Regions from separate parts of the Streptomyces clavifer genome, predicted to be linked through region 1. Evidence: riboswitches for the same ligand, from Rfam matches in the RefSeq annotation. Region 1 holds a riboswitch; each other region holds the start of a gene.
What was found. Region 1 has a riboswitch for cobalamin ahead of OG927_RS21985 (ribonucleoside-diphosphate reductase subunit alpha). Riboswitches for the same ligand answer to the same signal wherever they lie in the genome.

Region 1 (4,272 bases):
TCTCCAGGAACAGGTTCAGGGACTGGCTCTGGTCGAGGAACGGCGTACGGGCCGCCGCCATGTCGATCAGCCCGCGCTGGGGGATCTCCCACGCCGTGCGGTACAGCGCCCGCACGTCCGCGGGGATCCAGGCGAAGCCCTGTACGGAGCCGCTGGCCTCGCGCAGTGCCTCACGGGTCCGCGCGTCCCACACGCCGAGCTTCTTCAGCTCGTCCACCAGGTAGGCGTTGACCTGGAGGAACTCACCGCTGAGCGTCTCGCGCTTGAAGAGGTTGGAGACCTGGGGCTCGATGCACTCGTACACGCCGGCGATCGAGGCGATCGTCGCCGTGGGCGCGATGGCGAGCAGCAGGGAGTTGCGCATCCCGGTCCTGGCGACCCGGGCGCGCAGCGCGTCCCAGCGCTCCGGCCAGTTCAGCTCGGTGTCGTAGTGGTCGGGGTGCAGCACACCGCGGGCCGCGCGCGTCTCGGACCAGGCGGGGAGCGGGCCGGACCGCTCGGCGAGGTCGCAGGACGCCTCGTACGCGGCGAGCATGATCCGCTCGGAGATCTTCGTGGAGAGTGCGCGGGCCTCCGGCGAGTCGAAGGGCAGCCGCAGCTGGAAGAAGACGTCCTGCAGACCCATCGCGCCCAGGCCCACCGGGCGCCAGCGGGCGTTGGACCGGCCGGCCTGCTCGGTCGGGTAGAAGTTGATGTCCACCACCCGGTCGAGGAAGGTCACGGCGGTGCGCACGGTGGCGTCCAGCCGCTCCCAGTCCATCTCCCCGCCGGCGACGAACGCGCCGAGGTTGACGGACCCCAGGTTGCAGACGGCCGTCTCGCCGTCGTCGGTGACCTCGAGGATCTCGGTGCAGAGATTGGAGGAGTGCACGACCCGGCCCGGCTCCGCGGTCTGGTTCGCCGTACGGTTGGAGGCGTCCTTGAACGTCATCCAGCCCTGCCCCGTCTGGGCCAGCGTGCGCATCATCCGGCCGTACAGCTCACGCGCGGGCATCGTCTTGCGGGCCAGGCCGGCCGCCTCCGCCTCGCGGTAGGCGGTGTCGAACGCGTCGCCCCACAGGTCGACCAGCCCGGGCACGTCCGCAGGCGAGAACAGCGACCACTCGGTGTCCGCGTCGACGCGCCGCATGAACTCGTCCGGAATCCAGTGCGCGAGGTTCAGGTTGTGCGTGCGCCGCTGGTCCTCGCCCGTGTTGTCGCGCAGCTCCAGGAACTCCTCGATGTCCGCGTGCCAGGTCTCCAGGTAGACGGCGGCGGCGCCCTTGCGGCGGCCCCCCTGGTTGACCGCGGCGACCGAGGCGTCGAGCGTCTTCAGGAACGGCACGATGCCGTTCGAGTGCCCGTTGGTGCCCCGGATCAGTGAACCGCGCGCGCGGATGCGGGAGTACGAGAGACCGATGCCACCCGCGTGCTTGGAGAGGCGCGCCACCTGGTGGTAGCGGTCGTAGATCGAGTCGAGCTCGTCCATGGGCGAGTCCAGCAGGTAGCAGGAGGACATCTGCGGGTGCCGGGTGCCGGAGTTGAAGAGCGTGGGGGAGGAAGGGAGGTAGTCGAGCCGGCTCATCAGGCCGTACAGCGAGGCCACTTCGTCCAGGGCGTGCGCGGAGGTGTTCTCGGCGAGGCCGGCGGCGACCCGCAGCATGAAGTGCTGCGGGGTCTCGATGACCTGGCGGGTGAGCGGATGGCGCAGCAGATAGCGGCTGTGCAGCGTCCGCAGGCCGAAGTATCCGAAGCGGTCGTCGGCACGGTCGGCGAGCGCCTGCTCGACCAGCACGTCGAGGGCCGCCGCGTGCAGCGTGACGAACTCGGCCGTGCGGTCGGCAATCAGACCCTCACGGTGACCGGTGGCGACCGAGGCGGAGAAGGAGACCGCGCCCTGGCCGGCCGCCTCGTCCGCGATCGAGCGGGTGAGGAGCCGGGCGGCGAGCCGGGAGTAGGCGGGGTCCTCGGAGATCAGCCCCGCGGCTGCCTCGGTGGCCAGCGTGCGCAGCTCCGCCTCGTCCGACCGGGCGCTGCGGCCGCGCAGCGCGGCGGCGGCGACCCGTCCGGGGTCGGTGTCGGGCAGATCGACGGTGAGGTCGGTCAGGGTCCGCAGCAGTGCGGTCCCGGGCCCGTCGGGCGTGGACTCGGCTGAATCGATCGCTGAAACCGGATCGGCTGGCGCGATGGTCACTGGGGCTATCCCTCGCTCGGCTCGGGGCCGGCGGGAGCGGGGGAGCCGGGCAGGACGGTGCCCGGGTGGGGGCAGCCCTGTGTACGGCGTCCACCGGCCCTCCGCGAGGCCCGGACGTGTGGCTTCCGGCTCGGTCGAGCCGGAAGCGCTGTCGGCAGGTCTTCGGACTCCCGGGTGCACAGAAGCACACCGATCACACCGTTGCGGGACAGTTCCGGATTCGCACCGGATTCCCCTGCGGCGACAGCGAGCACGAGCATACATGTGGGGGCCGTCCCGGGAGACAGCCCCCACATGTTGTGTCGCGCTTCGTCGGGGGTCGGGTGAAACGTCCGGAGCGGGATGTCGGCAATGGGCTTCCGTACCCGTTCCGGAGCCGGTGCGAGGCACGGAAAGAGGGGCCGGCGGCCGGCGTGCAAGGGGTGCGGCGCGCGCGGAACCGGCCCGGAGGCCCGGCGCGCGGGAAGTGCCCGGGCGGGTGTCCGCGGGGGTGGGGCCGCCGTCGACGGGCGCGGCGGGGGGTGCTCAGGACGACCGGGAACGCAGCGGGCCGCCGCCCCTGGGGAGGACGCGGCGGCCCGGACCGGAAGCCTGTGCCGGGGCGGGGTCAGTGGCCGCCCGGGGCGCCCACCGTGGCCGGCGGGAGCTTCTCCTGGACGCCGGGGTCGCCCACGTCCGCCGTGTAGTCGGACGGAGACGTCTCGTCGATGCCTGCCGGTGCCTTCAGCGCGTTGAGGACGAACGTCAGGACGACGACCACGACGACGTTGAGCACGAACGCGGTGAGACCGATGTAGCCGATCTCGCCGATACCGGGGATCTCCTTCGACGATCCGCCGAAGTGCTTCTGGGTGGGGCTCGCGACGCCGTACGCGGCCACGGTGCCGTACAGCATGCCGACCGCCCAGCCCGCGATCAGGGCCCAGCGGTGGAACCAGCGGGTGAACAGGCCGCCGACCAGGGCCGGCATCGTCTGGAGGATCCAGATCCCGCCGAGCAGCTGGAAGTTGATCGCGACCGTCTTGTCCATGGTGAGGACGAAGGCGAGCGCTCCGACCTTGACGAAGAGCGAGACCAGCTTGGAGACCTTGGTCTCCTGGGCGGGTGTGGCGTCGGGTTTGATGAAGTCCTTGTAAATGTTACGGGTGAAGAGGTTTGCCGCCGCGATCGACATGATCGCCGCAGGCACCAGTGCGCCGATTCCGATGGCGGCGAATGCCACACCGGCGAACCAGGCGGGGAACATGTTCTCGAACAGCTGCGGAATGGCCAACTGGCCGTTGTCCACCTTCACCCCGGCCGCGATCGCCATGAATCCGAGCAGGGCCAGCAGGCCCAGCATCAGCGAATAGAGCGGCAGGATCGTGGTGTTGCGCCGGATCACCTCACGGCTGCGGCTGGAGAGCGTCGCCGTGATGGAGTGCGGGTACATGAAGAGCGCGAGCGCCGAACCCAGCGCCAGGGTGGCATATCCCCACTGGCCCATCTCGCCCGGGACGAGACCCGATACGGGCTTTCCCGCAGCCTCGTTCTTGGCCGAGAACGCCTCACCGGCCTTGGCGAAGATGTCGTCGAAGCCGCCGAGCTTGATCGGGATGTAGATGATCGCCACCGCGATGACCAGATAGATCAGGCCATCCTTGACGAACGCGATCAGCGCGGGCGCGCGGAGCCCCGACGAGTAGGTGTACGCGGCGAGCACGGCGAACGCGATCAGCAGCGGCAGGTCCTTGATGAACCAGTGCGTGGTCTCGCCGCCGCCGACGCCCATCACGTCCAGCACGGCCTGGATGCCGACCAGCTGGAGCGCGATGTAGGGCATCGTGGCGAGGATGCCGGTGACGGCGACCGCCAGCGAGAGCCCCTTCGAGCCGAAGCGGCCGCGGACGAAGTCCGAGGTGGTGACGTACCCGTGCTTGTGCGAGACGGACCACAGGCGGGGGAGGAAGGTGAAGATCAGCGGGTAGACGAGAATCGTGTAGGGGACGGCGAAGAAGCCGGCCGCGCCCGCCGCGTAGATCGCCGCGGGGACCGCGACGAAGGTGTACGCCGTGTAGAGGTCGCCGCCGAGCAGGAACCAGGTGACCCAGGTACCGAAC
Region 2 (4,272 bases), on a different replicon from region 1:
GCGCCTTCGGTAGTGCTCCAGAAGCGAGGCGGAGACGGCCTCGGTGTCCACCGTTCCGGGTTCGGTGACGAACGCGGTGTGGAAGCCGAAGCCCGTGCCCAGGCGCCGGACCACCCGGTGCCGGCCACTGAGGTGGAGGGCGAACTCATCGAGGAACACGCTGTCGGCCCGCTCGATCTCCGCAAGGACGGCGAGGACCACCTGCTGGTCGTAGGGAAGGGCGAAGAGCTGGAACAGGCAACGCAGCGTGGCGACGATGTCGGCGGTCGAGCTCGCCATCCCCACACCCACCCGGAGGTCGGAGTGGGTGCTCCAGAGGCCGGTCGGCAGCGTGAGCCCGTAGTGGTCCAGGAAGAGGCGGGCCGCCGTAGCGGACTTGACCGCGAGCACCGATGGGTCCGGTGGGTCGGTGCCCGGTGTGAAGTGGACCCAGGAGTGGCGGTCCACGGGAAAGGACACCAAAGCTATGTCCGGTGCGGCGGCCGCGCGAAGAGGGCCCTGGTACAACTCACCCAAGGTGCCGTGGCAGACGCCCGACACGGTGGGGCGCGCCGGACTGTGCTTCTCGCGGGGTTCCCCGGCGTGGGGCAGCGCTGCTCCCCCCGGATACACCGGCGGTGAACGATCGGTCCCATGGCGGGGGTGACAGGTCATACGCACGGTCGTCACATCGCTCTCCTCCTGGTCACGAGCCATCAACACCGACCGGGGAGGAGACGCGGCAATGCTGTGCCGTGCAACCGTCCGTACCGCCAACCCAGTCCTCGAGGTCACCGAGCACAGCCCGTGCAAGCACGGGCGCAGTGGCAGGTCTCCGGACTCGTGGGCGCACCTACCGGAAACCGGGGCACGTAGCAGCCGTCGCCTCTGCCGGATCTCCACGGATCCGGTGGTGCGACGGCTCTTCCTCCCACTCACCGTTGCGGGACAGTCCCGGACTCTCACCGGGTTCCCTCTTGCGTCGCGACACCGGACATCCGGATGGCTATGCGCCGCGAACCGACTGCGGAGCCCACAGTAGGTGCGCTCGCGGCGTCGCGACAGAGGCACACGGAGGGTTGTCCAGATGCGGTGGGTTACTGGACAGCGCTGAGGGACGTCTGAGGACGGAGCGATCGAGGAGACTGCGGTGGCGTCCTTCTCCGCTCTTCTCCTGCCGGAAGTCCGCAAGGACGGAACGCCCACCGGGCAGGGATGAGGCCAAGGGCCGCCTCGGTGTTCTGGCCGGAATGAGCCTCGCTGCCTCCGGCGTCTCAAGCGACACTGATCTCTCCTACGACACATGCGCACCGCCCTTCGGCGGCCGGTGCCTGAGGGGCCCAGGGATGCTGTCAGAGACGACGCCGGATGACGAAGGGACGCCTGAACCGCCCGCCCGCGACCGGCGTGCCGCAGGCCGTGTCACCCTGCGCGCCGACCTGTGGGCCGTGCTGCCCGAGGCGGGTGTCGCGTTCGCCGTCACGGCGGCGGTGTTCGTTCTCCTGTACGTGCGTGTGGAGTCGGGTGACTCCGCGACGGTGGCGGTCATGCCGTTCATGGCCGATGCCGGAACGTACTGGATGTACCTGCTGAGCCAGGCGTTCGGCTGGTCGGCGTTGTTGTGGGCATGGGGCACGGTCATGCTCGGACTGCTCTTGTCCGGGCAGCGCCCTGCCTGGCTGCCCGGATCCCCCCAGGCATTGGAGCGCTGGCACCGCACCACGAGTCTGACCACGATGGCGTTGATGTTCGCGCATGCGCTGATGTTCGCGGCTGAACTCGTCCGGTACGAGGCCGCACTGGGGTGGGCGGAGCGCCTGTGGGTGGGCTTCGCGGACTCGTTCGTGCCTGGCTGGTACGACTCGGGAACCGGCCGGATCGCCATTCCGATCGGGCAGGGAGCCCTGTACCTCGCGATCCCGCTCGGCCTGCTCTTTTACGTCAGGCATCGCATCGGCGCCAACACCTGGCGTCGGCTGCACCGTTTCGTGATCGTCGTGTATGTGCTCAGCGTGTGGCACACGCTGTTGTACGGCACGAACGTCTGGTACGGCGAGTGGCCGCGTACGGTGCTGTGGCTGCTGCAACTGCCGGTCGCCGTCCTGCTGGTGGTGCGGTTGACACGGCCGGCCCGGCGGGCGGAACGGCTCAGCCCCTCAGGGTGGCGGTCGGGCAGAGCGTCCATGCCGGGCTGGGCGCTCCGGGCCGCGGGACGCGTGGCTGCAGCGGCCGTCGTCCTCGGGCTGGTCGCCGTGGTGGCTTCGGGTCACGATGGAGGGCGGGAGCGACCGGCCGAGGCGCCCTCGACCGCCCCGCATGCCCCGGAGGGCGAGTGAGGGGAGCGGTGGACCGCGGATCCCGGAGAGGGCGCCCACCCTCGGACAGCGGCGACCGGACGAACGACCTGTCAGCTGACCGGTGCTCCCGGCGGCCGCGGTGGGAGTTCGTCGGATGCGATGATGGCCCGTGACAGGGCGACGGCGGTCCGAGGAAGCCGGTGAGATTCCGGCGCGGTCCCGCCACTGTGATCGGCGAGCGGATCCCGGCAATTCCACTGCCCACGTGGGTGGGAAGGACGGGACGAGCACTGACCCGAGAGCCAGGAGACTCACGCGGTCGCCTCCTCCACGAACGCCGGGGCGGAGCTCCCCGGGGAGAGAGCGGTTCAGCGTGCCTGAAAAGCCGGACGAAGGAACCTCGGACCACTCCGCTGTGGCAGGAAAGGCGGCCGAGCCGGTTCCGTGCCGGATCGTCGTCTGCCGGGACTGTTGCTGCGGCACCGCCAAGGTGAGCGGAATCGATCACGCAGCGCAGACGGCGCGTCTGCGTGCCGAGGCCCCTGTACGTGTCTCCGCCTGCCTCGACGTGTGCGACCAGGCCAATGTCGTCGTGGTGCAGCCCTCCGCTGTCGGCCGGGCAGCCGGTGCCCGGCCGGTATGGCTGGGGCTGGTGAATGATCCCCGAGCGACCGAAGACATAGCGGCCTGGGTACGTGCCGGTGGTCCTGGTGTAGCTCCGCGACCGGAGATTCTCGATCTGTACGCCTGCCTGCCGCCGAGGCGCCGCACGAGCGCCTGAGATGTCGCTCGCATCGATATTGCTTCGTCCAGGCCGCCCCTGCAGGGTGCCCTTTCTCCCAAGGAGGCAATCCCCGTGAGCGAACCCGTTCGCGCACCCGCGGCCGTTGTGGCAGCGGCTCTGGACGATGCGGCATCCATCGGCGGCTTCTTCGCCCTGCGCGTCGGAGGCGGCGACGAAGGCTGGCGTCCCGTGGACCACTTCTACAGCCGCGGCTTCACCGACCTGTCCACCGCCGTCGCCACCCGATACCGCACCGACGAGTTGCGCGTCGGAGTCTCCATCGCTCACCTCGGACACGCTGCCCGTCTCTGGTCGCCGGCCCTGGCCTGTGCGCTCCTGGGCGGAGTCGTCCCAGACTTCGGCGCATTGCAGCGCGCTGACGACAGCTCGCAGCTCAGGCTGCCCGAGCCCGCCGGCTGGCACGTCGACCCGCTCCCGGACATGACCGGAACTCTGTACGCCCAGGTGATGCACCACCTGGACGCTCTTCGCGCCGGCCTGCGGGTCAAGGTCGCTCCACGCCTCCTCGACGGTAACGCAGCGTCCGCGTTGGCCGGTTCTGCCGGCGTGCTGCTGGCTGCCCATCCACACCTGCGTGGTCCGCTCAGCGCACTCGTGCCGGAGCTGCTCAGCAGGGGTCGGCTGGCCGGAACAGGGCACCTGACCGGGCCTGGCCTGACCTTCCGCCGTCGTAGCTGCTGCCTCTACTACCGCACTCCGACAGGCTCGCAGTGCGGGGACTGCTGTTTCGCGGCCTGAACCAGGCTATCCGCCATGATGGAGGCGACCGCAGCCCGCCTGGGTACGCACGCCCTGGTGGCATTCGGTCGACTGGCCTTAGCATGCGAGCCCTTGCCTAGAACGAAGAAGGCATCCGCTCTGCGCATGGCCTTGACGGCGGCCAACGTCAGATGGTCGGGGTCACCGGCTCCGATGCCGATGACCTGAAGCTGCCGGAGCTCGGTACTCATCCGGTGGTATTCCTCCCATGAGGCGTCCTGGCCTTCAGCAGACCGCAGATATCGCTGCGGCTGTGCACTGCGTGCTGCGCCGTTGCCGGGGCGCCTGCGGGCGCCCCGGCCTTCGGAGCCCTCCGATCAGGAGGTGGGCAGTTCGCCTCGGACCGTGCGGGCCGCTGCCACGAGGTTCTCCAGGGACGCCTTGGTCTCGGACCAACCGCGGGTCTTGAGACCGCAGTCCGGGTTGACCCAC
Region 3 (4,272 bases), on a different replicon from region 1:
GCACCCGGGGGGAGTGGATGTCGTACACGCCGGGCCCCGCCTCGCGCGGGTATCCGTGCTCCGCCAGTTCCCGGGCGACCTGCATGTGGGAGCGGGCAGCCTCCAGGCTGATGACGTCGGCGTCGAGGTCGTCGATGGCCTGGACGATGTCACCGAACTCGGCATAGCACATGTGGGTGTGGATCTGGGTGTCCGGCCGTACGCCGCCGGTGGTGAGGCGGAACGACTCCGTCGCCCACGCCAGATAGGCCGCGTGGTCCGCGGCCCGCAGCGGCAGCGTCTCGCGCAGCGCGGGCTCGTCGACCTGGATGACCGACGTCCCCGCGGCCTCCAGGTCGTTCACCTCGTCGCGCAGGGCGAGGGCGACCTGGCGGGCGGTGTCGCCGAGCGGCTGGTCGTCGCGTACGAAGGACCAGGCGAGCATGGTGACCGGGCCGGTGAGCATGCCCTTGACGGGCCGCTCGGTGAGGGACTGTGCGTACGTCGTCCAGCGCACCGTCATCGGCGCGGGGCGGGAGATGTCGCCGGCCAGGACCGGCGGGCGGACGTAGCGGGTGCCGTAGGACTGCACCCAGCCGTGCTGCGTGGCGAGGTACCCCGTCAGCTGCTCCGCGAAGTACTGCACCATGTCGTTGCGTTCGGCCTCACCGTGCACCAGGACGTCCAGGCCGGTCTTCTCCTGGAAGGCGATCACCTCCTGGATCTCGGCTTTGATGCGCTCCTCGTACCCGGCCGCGTCGATCCTGCCAGCGCGCAGGTCGGCGCGCGCGGTACGGAGTTCATCGGTCTGCGGAAACGAACCGATGGTGGTCGTCGGCAGCAGGGGAAGCCCGAGGTGCGCGCGCTGGGCGGCGGCCCGCTCCTCGTACGGCTGGGAGCGGCGGCCGTCGGCGTCGGTGATGGCGGCGGCCCTGGTCCGTACCGCCGGGTCGCGGGTCAGGGGAGAGCCGGAGCGGGAGGCGAGGTCGGCGCGGTTGGCAGCGATCTCGGTGGTCACCGCGCCGGTGCCTTGGGCCAGCGCCTTGGCCAGCGTGACGATCTCGGCGGTCTTTTGACGGGCGAAGGCCAGCCAGCGCAGGACCTGCGGCTCGATGTCCCGTTCGGCGGCGGTGTCGAGGGGGACGTGCAGCAGGGAGCAGGAAGCGGCCACATCGACCCGGTCGGCGAGGCCGAGGAGTGTGGCGAGAGTGGCCAGGGACTTCTCGTAGTCGTTGATCCAGATGTTACGTCCGTTGACGACGCCGGCGACGAGCCGCTTGCCCGGGAGCCCGCCGGCAGCGGCGAGGTCTTCGAGGTTGGCCGCCGCCGCATCGGTGAAGTCCAGCGCCAGGCCCTCGACCGGGGCTTTGGCCAGGACGGTGAGAGCGTCGCCGAGCCGGTCGAAGTAGGACGCGACGAGCAACTTGGGCCGGTCGGTGAGGGCGCCGAGGTCCCGGTAGGTGCGGGCGGCGGCGTTCAGCTCGGCCGGGGTGCGGTCCTGGACGAGGGCGGGCTCGTCGAGCTGCACCCACTCGGCGCCGCCGGCGCGGAGATCGGCGAGGACCTCCGCGTAGACCGGAAGGAGCCGGTCGAGCAGGGTGAGCGGTTCGAAGTCGGCCGCCACGCCGGGGGCGGGCTTGGCGAGCAGGAGATAGGTGACCGGGCCGACGAGTACGGGCCGGGCGCTGTGTCCGAGCGCGAGGGCTTCCTTGAACTCGGTGACCTGCTTGGTGGAGTCCGCGGTGAACACGGTGTCGGGGCCGAGCTCGGGCACGAGGTAGTGGTAGTTGGTGTCGAACCACTTGGTCATCTCCAGCGGGGCGACGTCCTGCGTTCCGCGCGCCATCGCGAAGTAGCCGTCGAGCGCGTCGGCATGGACGGCCTCCCGGTGCCGCTGCGGGACGGCGCCGACCATGACACTGGTGTCCAGGACGTGGTCGTAGTACGAGAAGTCTCCGGTGGGGAGCTCATGGGCGCCGGCGTCCGCCAGTTGCTGCCAGTTGGACCGACGCAGCTCTGCTGCCGTCTGCTGAAGGACGTCGGCGGTGATCCGGCCCTTCCAGTAGCCCTCGATGGCCTTCTTCAGCTCCCGGTTCGGGCCCTGGCGGGGGTAGCCGTACACGGTGGCTCGTGCTGCCGCGGCTGCGGGCTGCGCTGTCACGGAAATCTCCTTCGCGAGATGACTCCTTGAGATCCCGGAGACAGGACACGGGCGCGAAGGGATGACGAACCAGACGGAACATGTACACGCCCTGGGCATGAGGTTCTGTCTGGTATGTACGCCGACCCGCCCACGAGGTCACCGGGATATCCGTACGCGAGTGGTCACGTACGGGCAACGGGCAGGTCTTCGGACTTGCGGGCTCGTCTGCCGGGGCAGACTCCTACTGGCCGTCGCTTCCCAGATCCGACCGGATCCAGTGCTTATGACGGCGGTCGTTCCCACTCACCGCTGCGGGGCAGTCCCGGATTTTCACCGGGTTCCCTCTTACGACGCGTCTGCCTGGCGGGCAGGGCGAACCAGCTGCACCGGCCACCATAGAGGTTCGAGGGTTCTTTGGATGTCGCTATCCAGATCCCGGGACGTGACGTGAGCCACCGACTACGTCCGGTGGGGAACGCAAGCGGGGCGGGCGGCAGACCACCGTCTGCCGCCCGCCCTTCTCCACAGCACCGCCGAGCCCCTCAGCCCGGCAGCGGGCCCTTCCTCTGCTGGGCACCACGCTGTTCGCCTTCCTCGACGGTGGCTCGGTCGTCCGGACGGAAGGGCCTCGGTGCGACAGCCCGCAGGAGAGAGCGACGGTAGGCGATTCGCCGGCGCGTGGCGGCACACCGACCTGTGCAGGATGTGTTGCGGGTCCAAGCCGATGAACGACCGCTCGGTGCGTGGTCGGCGCCCCGAGCGGTCGTAGACCCGGCGAGATCAGGCTCGGTTAGCAGGCCAGAGCAGGCTCCGCCCTGTCGTCGAGCATGGCGCACAGTGTCGTACGCGCTCGTGAGACCCGGGATCTGATGGTGCCCACCGGGCACGAGACGGTACGAGCCGCGTCGTCGTACGGCATGTACAGGACCTGGGTCAGTACGAACGCCTCGCGGCGGGCATCCGGGAGTGAGTCGATGAGGGCCATGAGAGCGATGCCCTCATCGAAGCCGGGCAGGTCACGCGGTTGGCTGCACTCCGCTACGTGCTGCCAGTCGGACGTGTCGGCCAGGCGGGGCCGGGAAGCGGCACGCCGCAGGCTGTCGACGACAGTTCGGCGGGCGATGGTCAGTATCCAGGCGCGAGCCGAGCCCCGTCCTTGAAAGAGATGGACGGTGCTTACAGCTCGCAGGAAGGTCTCCTGCACCAGGTCGTCGGCCATCTGGAAGTCGTCGGCCAGAGCGGTGACATATCGACGTACGTCGTTGTGGAGGGCACGGAAGACGTGCTCGAAGGCATCGGCGTCGCCGGCCGCGGCGCCGAGAGCCCAGGCGGTGACTTCGTCCTCCGTCACCGAGGGTTGTCTTTGGGTAGGAAGCATGGGGGACTGCGGTTCCTTCCGGGTGTCCGGACAGGGCGCGGCCCACGGGCATACGCCGATCCGGAAATTGGGAGATCGCGTCCGTGCATCACGTGCACGGGCGCACGTCGGCGGTGATGCAGCCGACGTGATCCAGCTGTCAGTGGACAGCGATCTCCCCCGGAGGCCCCCGGGTGACGAGCGTGTGGACGAGCAGTCGCGGGCGTGGCAGCGTGACGGAGCGGTCGACAGCAGGCGCGGGGGCAGCGGACGGGTGGGGCCGGAGCGCGCTGAGAAGCGCGAGGGGGAGGTGGAAGCGGTCCGCCAGACCGCGCAGAATCTGGAAGGCGGCCCGCTCGCCGCGGGCCAGCCACAGACCGCACAGCAGCGCCGCCACCACGTGCGCCGCGAGCATCCCCCAGGTGGCGTTGCCGGTCATCGCTCCCATGTCATGCATGGGAGCTGTCGCGTGAGCGCCGTGGGCGGTGTGCCCGAGTGCAGCTATGGCGGAGGAACCGCCTTCGAGCCTGGGAAGCGGCATGCTGTCGGTGAGCCCGGCCTGCGCCGCGACGTCGTAGGCGCGCGCCGCCGCGGCCGTGTCGCTGTGCGGGCCGCAGAGCAGGGCGTCCGCCCACCTCTCGGCCAGCCCGGGGTCGCTTCCGGTGCCCATGGCCCCCTGCGGCACGGTTTGGACGAGCGTGAACATGCCGTGGAGTGCTGCCTGTACTGCGGCGGTGAGAGCGACGACAGCTACCTGGCCCCGTTCCCGTCCAGTGACGAGCCAGGCCAGTGT

Region 2: another riboswitch for cobalamin. It lies ahead of OG927_RS35115 ((2Fe-2S) ferredoxin domain-containing protein); the one in region 1 lies ahead of OG927_RS21985 (ribonucleoside-diphosphate reductase subunit alpha).
Region 3: another riboswitch for cobalamin. It lies ahead of metE (5-methyltetrahydropteroyltriglutamate--homocysteine S-methyltransferase); the one in region 1 lies ahead of OG927_RS21985 (ribonucleoside-diphosphate reductase subunit alpha).

What each region holds. Positions count from the first base shown of each region.
Region 1 is NZ_CP107793.1:4,988,819-4,993,090, forward strand. It holds gene OG927_RS21985 (ribonucleoside-diphosphate reductase subunit alpha) at 1-2,173, opposite strand, end outside; cobalamin riboswitch at 2,310-2,433, opposite strand; gene mctP (monocarboxylate uptake permease MctP) at 2,781-4,272, opposite strand, start outside.
Region 2 is NZ_CP107794.1:307,125-311,396, forward strand. It holds gene OG927_RS35105 (GHMP family kinase ATP-binding protein) at 1-447, opposite strand, end outside; cobalamin riboswitch at 789-989, opposite strand; gene OG927_RS35110 (ferric reductase-like transmembrane domain-containing protein) at 1,326-2,315, shown strand; cobalamin riboswitch at 2,467-2,589, shown strand; gene OG927_RS35115 ((2Fe-2S) ferredoxin domain-containing protein) at 2,692-3,057, shown strand; gene OG927_RS35120 ((2Fe-2S)-binding protein) at 3,133-3,819, shown strand; partial or broken gene OG927_RS35125 (SAM-dependent methyltransferase) at 3,894-4,031, opposite strand; gene metE (5-methyltetrahydropteroyltriglutamate--homocysteine S-methyltransferase) at 4,158-4,272, opposite strand, start outside.
Region 3 is NZ_CP107794.1:311,461-315,732, forward strand. It holds gene metE (5-methyltetrahydropteroyltriglutamate--homocysteine S-methyltransferase) at 1-2,140, opposite strand, end outside; cobalamin riboswitch at 2,304-2,519, opposite strand; gene OG927_RS35135 (sigma-70 family RNA polymerase sigma factor) at 2,913-3,500, opposite strand; gene OG927_RS35140 (hypothetical protein) at 3,640-4,272, opposite strand, start outside.